One region of the Streptomyces sp. NPDC002324 genome, then DNA from elsewhere that is predicted to be linked to it. Evidence: riboswitches for the same ligand, from Rfam matches in the RefSeq annotation. Region 1 holds a riboswitch; each other region holds the start of a gene.
The links. A riboswitch is a leader RNA that binds a small molecule or an ion and turns the genes downstream of it on or off. The one in region 1 is predicted to bind cobalamin.

Region 1 (5,675 bases):
CGCCGACGACCGCGTGGGAGCCGTTGCCGGTGAGGCCGTAGGTGCCGGGGCGCTGGGAGGCGAAGGCCCGGGTCAGCGCGATGCGGCCGGCCGCGGTGGCGTGCACGGTCAGCCGGGGTTCCGTGGGCAGCGGTTCGCCCGGCGGCGCCTTCAGCGCGACGTCACTGGCCAGCCGGCCCGCGGCGACACTGGCCGCGCCGACGGCGAACGCGACCCCGAGGGCCGAAGCTGCCGCTCTCACTCCACGCACGGCTCCAGTGTCCCGGCGGACCGTGCCGGGGGCCAGTGGGCGTGCGTCGGGGGGTGACCATGTGCGTGTCGCGGTGTGCGGGCGCCCGGCCGAGTGGCGGGTGTACGCATCCTGAGGGTGCCCCGGAGGCTCGCCGCCGTCGGTCCGGAGGCTAGCCCGGCTGGCCGTATCCCCTGAGGCGCTCGCCCGTCTCGTTCAGCTGTTCGCGGGTGAGCAGGTGCGGGGTGAGGTGCGGGACGGTGGAGGCCTTCAGCCAGACCTGGCACATCCATTCCAGCTGGGCCGTGCGGTCGTAGGCCTCGTCGAGGGTGCCGCCGCAGGTGATCGTGCCGTGGTTCTGGAGCAGGCAGGCCGTGCGGCCCGTCAGGGCCCGGAGCATGTTCTCGGCCAACTCCGGGGTGCCGTAGGTCGCGTAGGGGGCGACCCGGACGGGTCCGCCGAGGGCGGCGGACATGTAGTGGATCAGCGGCAGCTCGTCCACGAGGGTGGAGACGGCCGTCGCGTGCACGGCGTGGGTGTGGACGACGGCACGGGCGTCGGTCGTGGTGTGGATCGCCAGGTGCATGGGGAGTTCGCTGGTCGGGCGGAGCGTGCCGAGGACCTGCCGGCCGGAGAGGTCGACGCCCGTGACGTCGTCCGGGGTCAGGCGGTCGTACGGCACTCCCGTCGGTGTGACCAGGACGGTGTCCCCCACGCGCACGGACACGTTGCCGGAGGTGCCGACGACCAGACCGTCGGCCACGGTCCGCCGGGCGGTGGCGACGAGTCCGCCCCACGCGCGCGCCACCTCGTCCGGCACACCGCGCCGCCCTCCGTCCCGCACATCCCGCGGATGCCCGCCCACCTCGTCCACGCCTCGCTCGTCCCGGACGTCGCGCCGCTGCTCAGCCATGCCGTGATCCTGCCAGGCACCTCACACAAAGGACGGACGGGCGGCCGGAGGCGGGGCGCGGGAGGCGGGACGAGAGGCGGCCGGACCACGGTATTCCGCCTGCGTTCGAACGTCGGGCCGCCGTCCCGTCGGGCCGGGCCCCGCCGCACGCGCACAAGCGGAAGGGCGGCACCTCATTCACTACACCCACACGCCCGCCCCAGTTCACCTTCCGTTCATCCAGGTTGCCTACGGTCCTCATGCCACTGACGTCCGAAAGAAGCTCAGGTAAATGGAAAACTTCTCGCTGATCCTCGCGATCGTGGTCGTCACCGCGCTTGCGTTCGATTTTACGAACGGTTTCCACGACACCGCCAACGCGATGGCCACCACCATCTCGACAGGCGCCATGAAGCCCAAGGTCGCGGTGGCCATGTCCGCCGTGCTCAACCTTGTCGGCGCGTTCCTTTCCATCGAGGTCGCCAACACCATCTCCAAGGGGCTCGTCGACGAGTCCGGCATACAGCCAGAGGTCATCTTCGCGGCGCTCGTCGGCGCCATCCTCTGGAACCTGTTGACCTGGCTGGTCGGACTCCCCTCCAGCTCCTCGCACGCCCTGATGGGCGGCCTCATCGGCGCCACCATCGCCTCGGTCGGCGTGGGCGCGGTGCACGGGGACGTGCTCGTCACCAAGGTGCTGATCCCGGCCGTCGCCGCCCCGCTGGTCGCCGGTCTCGCGGCGATGCTCGCCACCCGGCTGACGTACAAGCTCGGCGCGCACACCAACGAGAAGGCCTCCGGCAAGGGTTACCGCGCCGGCCAGATCGCCTCCGCCGGCCTGGTCTCGCTGGCCCACGGCACGAACGACGCCCAGAAGACGATGGGCATCATCACGCTGGCCCTGGTGGCCGGCGGCACCCTGGCGCCCGACTCGGACCCGCCGGTGTGGGTCATCGTCTCCGCCGGTACGGCCATCGCGCTCGGCACCTACCTGGGCGGCTGGCGCATCATCCGCACGATGGGCAAGGGCCTGACCGACCTCCAGCCGCAGCAGGGCTTCGCCGCCCAGACCAGCGCGGCCACGGTCATCCTGGCCTCCTCGCACCTCGGCTTCTCGCTCTCCACCACGCACTCGGTCTCCGGTGCGGTGATGGGCGCGGGCCTCGGCCGCAAGGGCGGGGTGGTCCGCTGGTCCACCGCGACCCGGATGTTCGTCGCCTGGGGCCTGACCCTGCCGGCCGCCGCGCTGGTCGCCGCGCTGGCCGAGTGGGTGACGTCCTTCGGCACCTGGGGCACGGCCGTCGTCGCGGTCTTCCTCGTCGCCTCCAGCGCCGCGATCTGGCTGGTCTCCCGCCGCGAGGTGGTCGACCACACCAACGTGAACGACACCGAGGAGCCGCCCGGGGTGGTGACGACGGCGATCGCCGCCGTGACCCCGCCGCCGGTCGGCACCGTGGCCGAGGACCTCACGGCGACCATCCCGGCCCCCGCCGCCGAGACCACGGCACCGGCGAGCACGTCCGCGCCGACGCACGCCGTCTGAGCCCCACGACTCCCTGAGGAAGATCACCACCATGCACATCGACTGGGCAGCTCTCGGCTCCGTCTTCGGAGTCAGCCTCGTGGTCACCGTGGCCCTCGTCGGCCTGTTCACCCTCGGCATCGTCGGCCTCTCCAAGCGGGAGGAGGCGTCGACCCGGGGCGACTCGGTGGCGGCGGCGACCACGGGAGCGTACGTGTGCTTCGCGCTGTGCGCGGGGGCAGTGGCGTACGGAATCTCCCTGATCATGACCTGAGACCGGACATGATCATGACCTGAGACCGGACCTCCCCGGTCTCTCGACAGCTCGACCGGCGACCCCCGACGGCGTACCGCGCCCTCGGGGGTCGCCCGCGTCCCGGGCCGGCGTCAGCGACGCTCCGGCCCGCGGGGCGGGGGCACGACCGGAGCACGGTTCAGGCCCCGGAGCCGCCCCGTGCCCGGGGTGAGACCCGACCACAGGCCCGCGCCGGCGGCGACGAGAACCGTCACCAGCGTCCAGACCGGACCGCGCACCTCACCCGCCGGGACGAGGAGCGCCGCCAGCGCGCCCGCGCCGACGGCCAGCACCCCCATGACCGAACAGAAGAGTGCCCAGGGCGCGGCCTCCGCCACCCACGTTCCGCGCGCGCTCCCGTACCTCGTGCCCGACGAGACCGTCCCGCTCGGCCGATCTTCCACGTGCGCACCTCCCGTCCCCCGGGCGACCCGTCGCGAGGCGCCCGTTCCGGGTCCAACAAGTCCAGCCAGAAAAGCACACCACGCCGTGTGGCGGAAGATGTACACAGAGTTCCGGATGCGGCTCGGACGTCGTACCGCCGTTCCTCGGGGTGTGCCCGGCCGGGCCGTCCGGCGGGAGCGCGGAAAGAGCCGATTCGGGCGTCTGACGGGATTTCGGCGATGTGGGGCTGAGCACACCGTTGCGCCGCAGGTCAACAGCAAGTTGACGGGTCTTCCGGGGGCGTGGTGGACTGCCGGGGCCATGTACGACGGTTGAAGAGGAAGCCGGTGCGAGTCCGGCGCGGTCCCGCCACTGTCACCGGGGAAGCATCTCGAAGCGTCTCCCCGGGAGCCAGGAACTCTCGCCGTCGGTCTCGTCGAACCAGGGCGTGGACACCCTGAGTGAGGACCTATCGCCATGTGCGCCCTGTGCGGCTTCCCTTCGGGGCCCAGCGTCCGGACCCTGCCCGACCCCGTGATCGGCTGAACCGGTGCGTGCCGATCGCGTCTTCGCGTACGGTGCCGCCGTCGGGCTCCTCGGCGATCTGCTGTTCGGCGATCCGCGCCGGGGGCATCCGGTCGCCGCGTTCGGGCGGGCCGCCGGTGCGGCGGAGCGGGTGCTGTGGCGGGACCACCGGGGATGGGGCGCGCTGCACACCGCGGTGTGCGCCGGCGGCGCCGTCGCTCTGGGGGCCGCCGCCTCGGCCGCCGTACGGCCGTCACGGATCGCGTCCGTCGGACTGACCGCCGCCGCCACCTGGGCCGTCGTCGGGGGGACCTCGCTCGGACGGGAGGCGCGAACGATCGCGCGGTTCCTCGACGCGGGCGATGTCGAGGGCGCGCGGGGCCGGTTGCCCCATCTGTGCGGACGGGATCCGCAGGCGCTCGACCCGGACGGGATCGCGCGGGCGGTCGTGGAGTCCGTCGCCGAGAACACGTCCGACGCGGTGGTGGGGGCGCTCGTGTGGGGGGCCGTCGGCGGAGTGCCCGGACTCGTGGGGTTCCGGGCCGTCAACACCTTGGACGCCATGGTCGGGCATCGGTCGCGGCGGTACCGGCGCTACGGGTGGGCCTCCGCGCGGCTGGACGACGTGGCGGGGTGGCCGGGGGCCCGGCTGACCGCCCTGCTGGCCACCGCCGCCGGCGGGGATCCCCGGGGGGCGGTGCGGGCCTGGCGGGCGGACGCGGGCAGGCATCCGAGTCCCAACGCGGGGCCCGTGGAGGCGTCGTTCGCGGGGGCGCTCGGAGTGCGGTTGGGGGGCACGTTGTCGTACGGGGGGCGGGTCGAGCACCGGCCCGTGCTCAATGGGGAGGGACGGGCCGTCGGCGTCGGGGACATCGAACGGGCCGTCCGGCTGTCCCGCAGGGTGAGTTGGCTCGCCCTCGGTGTCAGCGCGGGTGCGGCGATGGTGCGGGGGCGGGTCGCGGGGCGGCCGGCACGGCGGTCGAGGAGTCAGGGATGAGTGGCGGGTTGCTGGTCGCCGGAACCACCTCCGATGCCGGGAAGAGCGTGGTGACCGCCGGGATCTGCCGGTGGCTCGTGCGGCAGGGGGTGAAGGTCGCGCCCTTCAAGGCGCAGAACATGTCGCTCAACTCCTTCGTGACGAAGGAGGGCGCCGAGATCGGACGGGCCCAGGCCATGCAGGCCCAGGCCTGCCGGGTGGAGCCGACCGCGCTCATGAACCCCGTCCTGCTGAAGCCCGGTGGTGAAAGCAGCAGTCAGGTGGTGCTGCTCGGCAAGCCCGTGGGGGAGATGAGTGCGCGCGGGTACCACGGCGGGCGGCAACAGCGGCTGCTCGGGACCGTGCTGGACTGTCTCGCCGAGTTGCGGGGCACGTATGACGCGGTGATCTGTGAGGGGGCCGGTTCCCCCGCCGAGATCAATCTCCGGCGGACCGACATCGTCAACATGGGGATCGCCCGGAACGCCGGGCTCCCCGTGCTCGTCGTCGGCGACATCGACCGCGGTGGGGTCTTCGCGTCCTTCTTCGGGACCGTGGCGCTGCTCTCGCCCGAGGACCAGGCACTCGTCGCCGGGTTTCTCGTCAACAAGTTCCGGGGCGACGTCTCCCTGCTGGAGCCGGGGCTCGACATGCTGCACGGGCTCACCGGCCGGCGGACGTACGGAGTGCTGCCGTTCCGGCACGGGCTCGGGATCGACGAGGAGGACGGGCTGCGCGTCTCGCTGCGCGGGACGGTCCGCGAGTCGAACGTGGCACCGCCCGTCGGGGAGGACGTCCTGCGGGTCGCCGTGTGCGCGGTGCCGCTGATGTCCAACTTCACCGACGTGGACG
Region 2 (5,675 bases), on a different contig from region 1:
CCGGACTAGGCCGACGAGCGAGCAGGTGAGCGCGCTCGCCGACCAGGGCTTTCGTGCGGTCGCCCCCGATGCCCGTGGCTTGTGGCTTTTCGCCCGGCGTGCGCCCGATGTATGCCAACGCCTACGGGGGTGAGTGAATTGGTCGGGGTCGTACTGACGATCGCGGACGCGCTCGCCCGGAACCGCTTCGACCTCGTCGGGCGCGACTGGGGCGGTGCCGTCGCCTGGTAACGGCATGTTCCCGAGAGCTGACGCAATCCTGACGGGGGCTTTGCCGCATCCATCTTGTTCCTGCGACTTATGTGCAGAAGTCTGGGGAAGCGGCTGAAAACAGCCGCTCACCGCGCGTGTTCGCCGCGCCGAGAGTGAGGCTCACGCCCCCATGCCGACCGCTCCCGATTCCTCCGCCCGTCCGGACGCCCCAGTCGGTGGGCACGGACACTCGTGGCACCGCCTCCGTGCGTCGATGACCCGCAAGGAGTGGGCAAGCCTGGGCGGGATGGCGGCGTTCATCCTGGCCCTGCACGTCATCGGCTGGTTCACGCTGGTCGCCGTCGTCGCCCCGCACCACTACAGCCTGGGCACCAAGACGTTCGGTATCGGTATCGGTGTCACCGCCTACACGCTCGGCATGCGGCACGCCTTCGACGCCGACCACATCGCGGCCATCGACAACACCACCCGCAAGCTGATGAACGACGGGCAGCGCCCCCTGTCCGTCGGGTTCTGGTTCTCCCTCGGACACTCCACCATCGTCTTCGCCCTCGCCTTCCTGCTCTCTCTCGGCGTCAAGGCCCTGTCCGGACCGGTCGAGAGCGACGACTCCACCCTGCACGGCGTCACCGGGTGGATCGGGACGACGGTCTCCGGGGCCTTCCTCTACGTCATCGCGGTCATCAACCTGGTGATCATGGCCGGGATCTGGAAGGTCTTCCGGCAGATGCGCTCCGGCCACTTCGACGAGGCCGCGCTGGAGGAGCAGCTGAACAACCGGGGCTTCATGAACCGCCTCCTGGGCCGCGTGATGAAGTCGATCACCAGGCCCTGGCAGATGTACCCGCTCGGTGCCCTGTTCGGCCTCGGCTTCGACACGGCCACGGAGATCGCCCTGCTGGTGCTGGCCGGGTCGGGGGCTGCTTCCGGCCTGCCCTGGTACGCGATCCTGTGTCTGCCGATCCTGTTCGCGGCCGGCATGTCACTGCTGGACACGATCGACGGCACCTTCATGAACTTCGCCTACGGCTGGGCCTCTTCCAGGCCGGTCCGCAAGGTCTACTACAACCTCACCATCACCGGCCTGTCCGTCGCCGTCGCCCTCCTCATCGGCACGGTCGAACTGCTGGGCCTGCTCGCGCAGGAGGCGGGGCTGCACGGCCCGTTCTGGGACCGGGTCTCCGGCCTGGACCTCAACATCATCGGATATGTCGTCGTCGGGCTGTTCTTCGCGACCTGGGTGATCGCCCTGCTGGTGTGGAAGGTCGGCAGGATCGAGGAGAAGTGGACCTCAGGGCTGAGTCGCACACCCACCTCCGCGGAGTAGGAGCCTTCGGGGCTCGCGGCGGACGGCTTCCCACCGCTCCAGTCGGCGCAGCCCGCGCACCGGCCGTACACCAGCGGCGATCGGGTGGAGTCCGGCCGTAGCCCGGCATTCCGGCCGCTGGCCGCTCGTGTCATGCCCCGTCGGCAGTGAAAGCGACATGACAGCGAGACGTCCTCCGGGTCCGCCACGCAACTGTGGTCCTAGGACCTATGCCTGATCGGCAATCAGTCGTAAATGCTGTTAGCGTGCACCTGCACACAAGTGGCAATTACGTGTCGGAGGACGTTGGACATGGCGGTTTACACGCTCCCGGAGCTTCCCTACGACTACGCGGCACTCGAACCGGTCATCAACCCGCAGATCGTCGAGCTGCACCACGACAAGCACCACGCGGCGTACGTCAAGGGCGCGAACGACACCTTGGAGCAGCTGGCGGAGGCGCGGGACAAGGAGCAGTGGGGCTCGATCAACGGCCTGGAGAAGAACCTGGCCTTCCACCTCTCCGGGCACATCCTGCACTCCATCTACTGGCACAACATGACCGGCGACGGCGGTGGCGAGCCCCTGGCCGCGGACGGCGTGGGCGAGTTGGCCGACGCCATCACCGGGTCCTTCGGCTCGTTCGCGGGCTTCAAGGCCCAGCTGACCAAGGCGTCCGCGACCACCCAGGGCTCCGGCTGGGGCGTACTGGCGTACGAGCCGCTGAGCGGTCGCCTGATCGTGGAGCAGGTCTACGACCACCAGGGCAACGTCGGCCAGGGCTCCACCCCGATCCTCGTCTTCGACGCCTGGGAGCACGCCTTCTACCTGCAGTACAAGAACCAGAAGGTCGACTTCATCGACGCCATGTGGGCCGTCGTCAACTGGCAGGACGTGGCCAGGCGCTACGCCGCCGCCAAGGAGCGCGGCGACAGCCTGCTGCTCACCCCCTGAGCGCTGACGCCGTGACCGTGACGGCGTCCGCACCGACGTCCTGCTCGTGATCGTCTTCTCAACCTTCACCGGGCAGGCGGCAAGGCGAAGGGCCCTCGCAAGGACGTGACTTGCGAGGGCCTTTCTCCATCCGCTCAACGCGCCGTCCGGGGTCCGGCCCTGCTCTGCAGGCCCCGGGGCGGGCCGGCTTCGCGGACGTATCCGTGGGCGGCGAGTTCACGGCCGACCTGCGGATGCGAGCGGGCCCCCGACGCGCCGCAGCAACAGCAACCCTGTGCCGTGCGCTGCGGATCGCCTTACCGACGACGGCGTGCTGCACCGGAACGCGAGCACCTCCGTCCCGTGTCTCGTGTGCCGTGTGCCGTGTGCCGTGTGCCGTGTGCCGTGTGCCGTGTGCCGTGTGCCGTGTGCCGTGTCCCAAGTCCCGTGACCGATCGCACGACCCGACGACGCGGCGATCTTGATAGCCTCGGGGAGCCAGTCGAGCCACATCCGAGGCCAGGGAATCCGGTGCGAATCCGGAACTGACGCGCAGCGGTGAGGGGGACGGGTGGGGCACGCATGCCACTGGGAGACCGGGAAGGCGCCCCGTCCGGACGAACCCGAGTCCGAAGACCTGCTGGCACCTCCGCACCCGTGTGCGGAGGGACGTCCGTAGGCCAGGCTCCGCGAACGAGCCCCGACCACCGAGGTACGCCCGTGCTCCGCACCGCCCTCCGTCCCGCTGCCTTCCTCCTTGCTCCCGCGCTACTGCTCACCGCCTGCGGCGGTTCCACAGGCGGCACCGAGGACACCAAGCCGTCCGTCGGCGCGGACTACCCGCGCACCATCGACAACTGCGGCCGGAAGGTCACCCTGAAGTCGGCTCCGCAGAGGGCCGTCTCGCTCAATCAGGGCACCACGGAGATCCTGCTCTCCCTCGGCCTCGCCGACCGCGTGGCAGGCACCGCCACCTGGACCGACCCGGTCATGAAGGGCCTGGACAAGGCCAACGCGTCCGTGCCCCGGCTCGCCGACAACGCGCCCTCCTTCGAGAAGGTCCTGGACGCCGAACCCGACTTCGTCACCGCCTCGTTCGTCTCCACCCTCGGCAAGGGCGGCGTCGCCACCCGCGATCAGTTCGAGAAACTGGGCGTGCCCACGTACGTCTCGCCCTCCGACTGCTCGGCCGGCAAGGACAACGACAGCGGTGGCGACGGATCGCGCAGCAAGCCCCTCACCCTGGACGCCGTCTACGGCGAGATTCACGACCTGGCCCACGCGTTCGACGTCGACGCCCGCGGCGACAAGCTCGTCGCCGAGTCGAAGGAGCGGGTGCGCAAGGCGACCGAAGGGCTGGACGCCTCCGGCGTCTCGCTCATGTACTGGTTCGCCAACTCGCAGTCGCCCTACCTCGCCGGCTGCTGCGGTGCACCCGGCGCCATCACCCGGGCCGTCGGCGCGAAGAACGCCTTCGCCGACACCCATGACGAGTGGCCCCAGATCGGCTGGGAGACCGTTGCCGACCGTGACCCCGACGTCATCGTGATCGGCGACCTCACCCGCAGGCAGCAGACCGCCGAGACCGCCCAGGCCAAGATCCGCTTCCTGGAGACCAACCCCGCCACTCGTCACCTGACCGCCGTCAAGAAGAAGCGGTACGTCCTGCTCAGCGGGCAGGCGATGAACCCCTCCATCCGCACCGTCGAAGGGATCGAGAAGGTCGCCGCCGGCCTGCGCGACTTCGGGCTCGTCAAGTGAGCCCGCGCGCACTGCTGTTGACCGGCGGCGGCTGCGCCGCGCTGCTCGCGTCGGTCGCCGTCGCGGTGACGATCGGCCCCGCCGACATCTCGGCCGGTGACGTCTGGGCCTCCGTTGCCGCCCATCTCGGCCTCGGCGAAGGCACCTTGGCGCCGCTGCGGGACGGCATCGTGTGGAACCTGCGCATGCCCCGCACCCTGCTCGCCGCGGTGTGCGGGGCCGGACTCGCGGTCTGCGGGGCGGTCATGCAGTCCCTGCTGCGCAACCCTCTCGCCGACCCGTTCGTCCTCGGCGTCTCCTCCGGCTCCTCCACCGGAGCGGTCGCCGTCGTCGTCCTGGGCGTGGGCGGGGGAGTGGTGTCCCTGTCGGCGGGGGCGTTCCTCGGCGCGCTGCTCTCCTTCGCCCTGGTGTTGCTGCTCAGCCACACCCTCGGCGGCAGCACCGACCGCGTCGTCCTGTCCGGGGTCGCCGTCATGCAACTCTTCTCCGCCCTGACCTCGTTCATCGTCCTGACCTCCGCCGACGCCGAGACCACCCGTGGCGTGCTCTTCTGGCTGCTCGGTTCGCTCACCGGCGCCGACTGGGGCCAGGTGGTGCTCTGCGCGGTCGTCCTGGCCGTGGTCCTGCTGGTCTGCCTCGCGTACGCCCGCACCCTGGACGCGTTCGCGTTCGGTGAGGAGGCCGCGGCATCGCTGGGCGTCCACGTGGCCCGTACCCGGCTGATCCTGCTCTGCGCCACCGCGCTGCTCACCGCCGCACTGGTCAGCTGCGCCGGAGCGATCGGGTTCGTCGGCCTGGTCCTGCCCCATGCCACCCGCGCTCTCACCGGGGCCGGCCATGCCCGTCTGCTGCCGGTCACGGCGCTGACCGGAGCCGTCTTCCTGGTGTGGGTGGACACCCTCGCCCGCACCGTCCTCGACCCCCAGGAGGTCCCGGTGGGCGTACTGACGTCCCTCATCGGGGTACCGGCGTTCGTGGCCGTGCTCTGTCGCGGACGGAGAAGGACATGACCAGCCTGCACGCGAACCGGGTCGTGCGGCGCATCGGCGACAAGGTCGTCGTCGACGGCGTCACCCTCGCCCTCCGCCCCGGTGAGACCGTCGGTCTGCTCGGCCCCAACGGTTCGGGAAAGTCGACGCTGCTCAGGCTGCTGGCCGGGGTTCTCGCGCCGACCGGCGGAGTCGTCACCCTGGACGGGCGTCCGCTCACCGAGGTCCGCCGCCGTGCCATCGCCCGCCGCGTCGCCACCGTCGAACAACACGCCCACACCCAGACCGAACTGACCGTCCGCGAGGTCGTCGCCCTCGGCCGCATCCCGCACCGTCGCGCCTGGACACCGCCCACGGCGGCCGACGCGGAGGCCGTCACCGAGGCCCTGGCACGCACCGGACTGGCCGACCGGTCCGACCAGTCCTGGCACACCCTGTCCGGCGGCGAGCGCCAGCGCACCCAGATCGCCCGC
Region 3 (5,675 bases), on a different contig from region 1:
TGCAGACCGCCGTCTCCCCGTCGTCCGTGACCTCCAGGATCTCCGTGCAGAGGTTGGAGGAGTGGACGACGTGGCCCGGCTCGGCCGTCTGGTTGGCCGTGCGGTTGGCCGCGTCCTTGAAGGTCATCCAGCCGTTGCCGGTCTGCGCGAGGGTACGCATCATGCGGCCGTACAGCTCACGGGCGGCGATCGTCTTCCTCGCCAGGCCGTTCGCCTCCGCCTTGCGGTAGGCCGCCTCGAACTCCTCGCCCCACAGGTCGACCAGCTCGGGCACGTCGGCCGGGGAGAACAGCGACCACTGCTCGTCGGCGTTCACCCGGCGCATGAACTCGTCCGGGATCCAGTGCGCCAGGTTCAGGTTGTGCGTACGGCGGGCGTCCTCACCGGTGTTGTCGCGCAGCTCCAGGAACTCCTCGATGTCGGAGTGCCAGGTCTCCAGGTAGACCGCGGCCGCGCCCTTGCGCCGGCCGCCCTGGTTCACGGCGGCGACCGAGGCGTCCAGCGTCTTCAGGAACGGCACGATGCCGTTGGAGTGCCCGTTGGTGCCCCGGATCAGCGAACCGCGCGAGCGGATGCGGGAGTAGGACAGACCGATGCCGCCGGCGTGCTTCGAGAGGCGGGCCACCTGGTGGTAGCGGTCGTAGATGGAGTCCAGCTCGTCCAGCGGGGAGTCGAGGAGATAGCAGGAGGACATCTGGGGGTGGCGGGTGCCGGAGTTGAACAGTGTGGGGGAGGAGGGGAGGTAGTCGAGGCGGCTCATGAGGCCGTAGAGCGCGGCGACCTCGTCCACGGCCCGCGTGGTGTCGTCCTCGGCCAGCCCGCTCGCCACCCGCAGCATGAAGTGCTGGGGCGTCTCGACGACCTTGCGGGTGAGGGGGTGCCGGAGCAGATAGCGGCTGTGCAGGGTGCGCAGGCCGAAGTAGCCGAAGCGGTCGTCGCCGGCCGGGTCGACCAGGGCGTCGAGGCGCTCGGCGTGTACGCGCGCGAACTCCGCGGTGCGGTCGGCGACGAGGCCCTCCCGGTGGCCCACGGCGATGGACTCGGCGAAGGTGGTGACGCCCTGCGAGGCGGCCTCGTCGCGGATGCCGATGGCCAGCAGCCGCGCGGCGAGCTTCGAGTAGGCGGGGTCCTCGGAGATCAGACCGGCGGCCGCCTCCGTGGCCAGCTCGCGCAGCTCCACGACCATCTCGGCGGAGGCGCCGCGTGAGGACCGGCCGCGCAGCGCGGCGGCGGCGACCCGGCCGGGGTCGGCGTCGGGGAGGTCGACGGTCAGCTCGGTCAGGGTCCGCAGCAACGCGGAACCCGGACTGTCGGTCTCCGTCGCCGGGTCGGCTGAAGCCAGGTCGGCTGAAACCGGGTTGGCTGAAACCGGGTCGGCTGGCGCGATGGTCACGTGGGGCTCTCCCTCGCTCGGCAAGCGGCCTGGCGGAGGGCAGGCGGCAGCTCACGAGCGCACGGGGGCGTCGCGTCCACCGGCCCATTCCACGAGGCCCGGACGTCAGGCACCCGGACCGGACGGCCGGGCGCGCTGTCGACAGGTGTTCGGACTGAACAGGCGTGCGCAAAAGAGCGTGAACGCACGCGAGTACACCGTTGCGGGACAGTTCCGGATTCGCACCGGATTCCCCTGTGGCGACAGCGAGCATGAGCATACATCTAGTGCCGGTGCGCGGTGTCACCCCCACATGTTGTGTCGCATTCGGCTGCGCAGGGTGTCAGAGCGTCAACTCATAGGTGATCAGCGAGATGTCCAGGACGTCGGGGAGGGGGTTCCAGTCGCGCTCCGGTGTGCGGGCGAACCCCAGACGTTCGTAGATGCGATGGGCCGCGTGCATGCTCCTCTGGGTCGACAGCACGACGCGTACACAGCCCTCCACTGCCCGGGCGCGCTCCACACAGGCCCGCACGAGCGCCTCACCGACACCCCGCCCGCGTGCTTCCGGGGAGACCGCGAGCATGCGTATCTCGGCCTCTCCCGCACCGGCGATGTCGGCCATGGGGCCGCCCGCCGGGACGAAGGTCACACCGCCGAGCACCCGGCCGTCCGCCACGGCCATCAGCACCTCGGCCTCGGCGGCCCGCTTCGCCACGTCCCGCAGCTCACCGAGGTACTGGTCGCTCTCCCCGAAGTCCAGCAGTCCGTCGCCGAGGTAGGCCTGTGCGGTGACCTCGCCCAGGGCGGCGTACTCATCCGGGGCCGCGTCCCTGATCGTGATGTCCATGCGTCGCAGTGTGCACGAGGGGCGGCCTAGCGGGTCCGCGGTTGTCCACAGGAGCAGGCGTTAGTCGGATGATCCGGTCCGGTCGGCCGAAGGTTGCTCCGAACCGGCCGGTCCACCGGTGATCGGGCCGGTCAGGCCACCGCCGGCCACCGCGGTAGCGTCGCCACGAAGTCCCTGCTGAAGTCGCGGGTGCCCGGCCCCAGGGCCACGCGGCCGGTGGCGCGGAGGCGGGCGGTCAGGGCGGGGGACTCGGAGTAGTAGACGCGCCGGGCGGTGGCCGGCACGAACACGGTCTGGCCCCGGGTGAGTTCGCTCGCGCATTCGACGACGACGGCGCCCTCGGCGGCCGCCACGAACGCCTCGTCCCCGCACACCCCCACGGCCAGCGGATCGTGCAACGGACAGGTGCCGTCTCCGCCGTGGCGGGTGTAGGCGTCCATGTACGTGCGCATCAGCCGGGCGGCGAGGGCCGTGCCCGGGCCCGCCGCCTCCAGCGCGGCGAGGTCGGCGGGGCGGAACAGCCAGCGGTGCGAGGCGTCCAGGTCGACCATGGTGAACGGGATGCCGGAGGAGAGCACGATCTCGGCCGCGTCGGGGTCGGCCCAGATGTTGAACTCGGCGACCGGGGTGATGTTTCCCGGCACCTGGGCGGCGCCCCCCATGAACACGAATCTGGCGACGCGGTGGGCGAAGTGAGGGTCTTCGAGCAGTGCGACGGCGATGTTCGTGAGGGGGCCGGTGGCGCACACCGTCAGCTCGCCCTCGTACTGGCGGGAGAGGCGGAGCAGGGCCTGTGCGGACGACTCCGTCGGGTGCGGGGCCGTGGAGTCGGGCAGTGTCTCGTTGCCGAGGCCCGCCGGGCCGTGGAAGGCGGATGCCTCTCGGTAGGGGAGGGGGGAGAGGGGGCGGCCCGTGCCTCGGTGCACGGGGATGTCGCCGTCGATGCGGAGGGCTCGGGAGAGGGCTCGGGCGTTGGCGTAGGTCGCTTCGGCGGGGAGGTTGCCGCCTACCGAGGTGTAGGCCTTGAGGTCCCACAGGCCTGTGCCGAGGAGGTACTGCAGGGCTACGGCGTCGTCGATACCGGGGTCGCTGTCCAGGACGATCGGTGCGCGAACGGTCACGTCGTCAGCGTAGCCGGGTGGTGTGCGCCCCCGCCGCCCCTGCCCGTCCCTTCATCAGGGGCGCTGCCCCTTCGACCCCGAGGGGTGAGTTCCACGGGTGCGGGTCGGTGGGGGTTCTCGCGCAGTTCCCCGCGCCCCTGAAGGACCAGGCCCTGCGGGCCCGGGAGCGGGGCCCCTCGGACGGGACGGGTGGGGGAGGGCGAGGAAGGCTCCGCGAATCCACGGCGATGCGGGGGTGGGGCGAAAAGGCAGACCTCCCCGCCCCGCCCCCGCCCCGACCTAGTGGCTCGTCCCCGCCGTAGCCGGAGGCAGTTCCACCTGGACGCCTCGGTCGCCCGCGTCCGCCGTGTAGTCCTCCGGGCTGGTCTCGTCGATGCCGTCGGGTGCGTTGAACGCGCGCAGGGCGAAGGTGAGGACCACCGTGACCACGACGTTGAGGACGAAGGCGGTCAGGCCGATGTAGCCGATCTCGCCGATGCCGGGGATCTCCGCGGACGAGCCGCCGAAGTGCTTCTGCGTGGGGGAGGCCACGCCGTACGCGGCGATCGTCCCGTACAGCATGCCGACCGCCCAGCCCGCGAGCAGGGCCCAGCGGTGGCACCACCGGGTGAACAGGCCGCCGACGAGCGCCGGGAAGGTCTGGAGGATCCAGATGCCGCCGAGGAGCTGGAAGTTGATGGCGACCGTCTTGTCCATGGTGAGGACGAAGGCCAGGGCGCCCACCTTCACCAGCAGGGACACCAGCTTGGAGACCTTGGTCTCCTGCGCGGGTGTGGCGTCCGGCTTGATGAAGTCCTTGTAGATGTTGCGGGTGAAGAGGTTCGCCGCCGCGATGGACATGATCGCCGCGGGGACCAGCGCGCCGATGCCGATGGCCGCGAAGGCCACGCCCGCGAACCAGTCGGGGAACATCGTCTCGAACAGTTGCGGGATCGCCAGCTGGCCGTTCTGCACCTGGATGCCGGCCGCGATCGCCATGAAGCCCAGCAGGGCGAGCAGGCCCAGCATCAGCGAGTACAGCGGCAGGATCGTCGTGTTGCGGCGGATGACCTCGCGGCTCCTGGACGACAGCGTCGCCGTGATCGAGTGCGGGTACATGAAGAGCGCCAGCGCGGAGCCGAGGGCCAGCGTCGCGTACGTCCACTGGTTGGCGTCGCCCGGGACGAGGGCCCCGCGGGGCTTGTCCGTCGCCGGGTTGGTCTGGCTGTACGCCTCGCCCGCCTTGGCGAAGATGTCGTCGAAGCCGCCGAGCTTGATCGGGATGTAGATGATCGCCACCGCGATGACGATGTAGATCAGCGTGTCCTTCACGAACGCGATCAGCGCGGGGGCACGCAGGCCGGAGGAGTAGGTGTAGGCCGCCAGCACGCCGAACGCGATCAGCAGCGGCAGGTCCTTGATGAACCAGTTGGTGCCCTCAGCCCCGCCCACGCCCATCACGTCCAGGACGGCCTGGATGCCGACGAGTTGGAGCGCGATGTACGGCATCGTCGCGAGGATGCCGGTCAGGGCGACCGCCAGCGACAGGCCCTTCGAGCCGAAGCGGCCCCGCACGAAGTCCGAGGTCGTCACATAGCCGTGCCTGTGCGAGACGGACCACAGGCGGGGCAGGAACGTGAAGATCAGCGGGTAGATGAGGATCGTGTAGGGCACCGCGAAGAAGCCCGCCGCGCCCGCCGCGTAGATCGCCGCGGGGACGGCGACGAAGGTGTACGCCGTGTAGAGGTCGCCGCCGAGCAGGAACCAGGTGACCCAGGTGCCGAACGACCGGCCGCCGAGGCCCCATTCGTCGAGGCTGTCGTTCTCGGCCTTGCGCCAGCGCGCGGCCAGGAAGCCCATGACCGTGACGGCCAGGAAGAAGAAGATGAAGACGGCGAGTGCCACGCCGTTCACGCCGTCCTTCACTTCGCGACACCCCCGCCCCGCGTCTCGGACCTGCGGGCGCGCTGGTCACGCTGCCACAGCACGTACGCGGTGGCCGTGAGCGCGGTGGAGACGAGCACCCAGGCCATCTGGTACCAGTAGAAGAAGGGGATGCCGATGAACGCCGGGTCCGTCTTCGCGTACGAGCCGACCCAGAGCATCGCCACGAACGGGGCGAGCAGGCACAGGGCGATGACGACTCTGACAGGTGTCACCACCGGTGGTCTCACTTCAGGCGCTTCTGACATGTCCCGGTTCCGTCCCCTCGCTGGTCGCCATTGATCGCCACTGATCACGTGCTCGACGCGCAGGAAATGTAAGGGACAGGTTCCGTCGTCCGGAACCCCTTGTCCGGATAACGGATGCGGAGGTTGTGTGTTCAGCGGCGGCGGAACTCCTGGCCGGGGCA

Region 2: linked by a shared signal. The riboswitch ahead of ACWCRJ_RS26805 (ABC transporter substrate-binding protein) and the one ahead of ACWCRJ_RS27900 (cobalamin biosynthesis protein) in region 1 are both predicted to bind cobalamin.
Region 3: linked by a shared signal. The riboswitch ahead of ACWCRJ_RS17845 (ribonucleoside-diphosphate reductase subunit alpha) and the one ahead of ACWCRJ_RS27900 (cobalamin biosynthesis protein) in region 1 are both predicted to bind cobalamin.

What each region holds. Positions count from the first base shown of each region.
Region 1 is NZ_JBSFCF010000024.1:60,886-66,560, forward strand. It holds gene ACWCRJ_RS27875 (alpha/beta hydrolase) at 1-250, opposite strand, end outside; gene ACWCRJ_RS27880 (class II aldolase/adducin family protein) at 402-1,142, opposite strand; gene ACWCRJ_RS27885 (anion permease) at 1,414-2,664, shown strand; gene ACWCRJ_RS27890 (hypothetical protein) at 2,696-2,917, shown strand; gene ACWCRJ_RS27895 (hypothetical protein) at 3,031-3,276, opposite strand; cobalamin riboswitch at 3,612-3,765, shown strand; gene ACWCRJ_RS27900 (cobalamin biosynthesis protein) at 3,873-4,844, shown strand; gene ACWCRJ_RS27905 (cobyric acid synthase) at 4,841-5,675, shown strand, end outside.
Region 2 is NZ_JBSFCF010000022.1:149,188-154,862, reverse strand. It holds gene ACWCRJ_RS26815 (HoxN/HupN/NixA family nickel/cobalt transporter) at 383-1,540, shown strand; gene ACWCRJ_RS26810 (superoxide dismutase) at 1,832-2,473, shown strand; cobalamin riboswitch at 2,935-3,111, shown strand; gene ACWCRJ_RS26805 (ABC transporter substrate-binding protein) at 3,173-4,213, shown strand; gene ACWCRJ_RS26800 (FecCD family ABC transporter permease) at 4,210-5,223, shown strand; gene ACWCRJ_RS26795 (ABC transporter ATP-binding protein) at 5,220-5,675, shown strand, end outside.
Region 3 is NZ_JBSFCF010000011.1:237,993-243,667, reverse strand. It holds gene ACWCRJ_RS17845 (ribonucleoside-diphosphate reductase subunit alpha) at 1-1,393, opposite strand, end outside; cobalamin riboswitch at 1,517-1,652, opposite strand; gene ACWCRJ_RS17840 (GNAT family N-acetyltransferase) at 1,716-2,222, opposite strand; gene ACWCRJ_RS17835 (nucleoside hydrolase) at 2,354-3,343, opposite strand; gene mctP (monocarboxylate uptake permease MctP) at 3,623-5,248, opposite strand; gene ACWCRJ_RS17825 (DUF3311 domain-containing protein) at 5,245-5,514, opposite strand.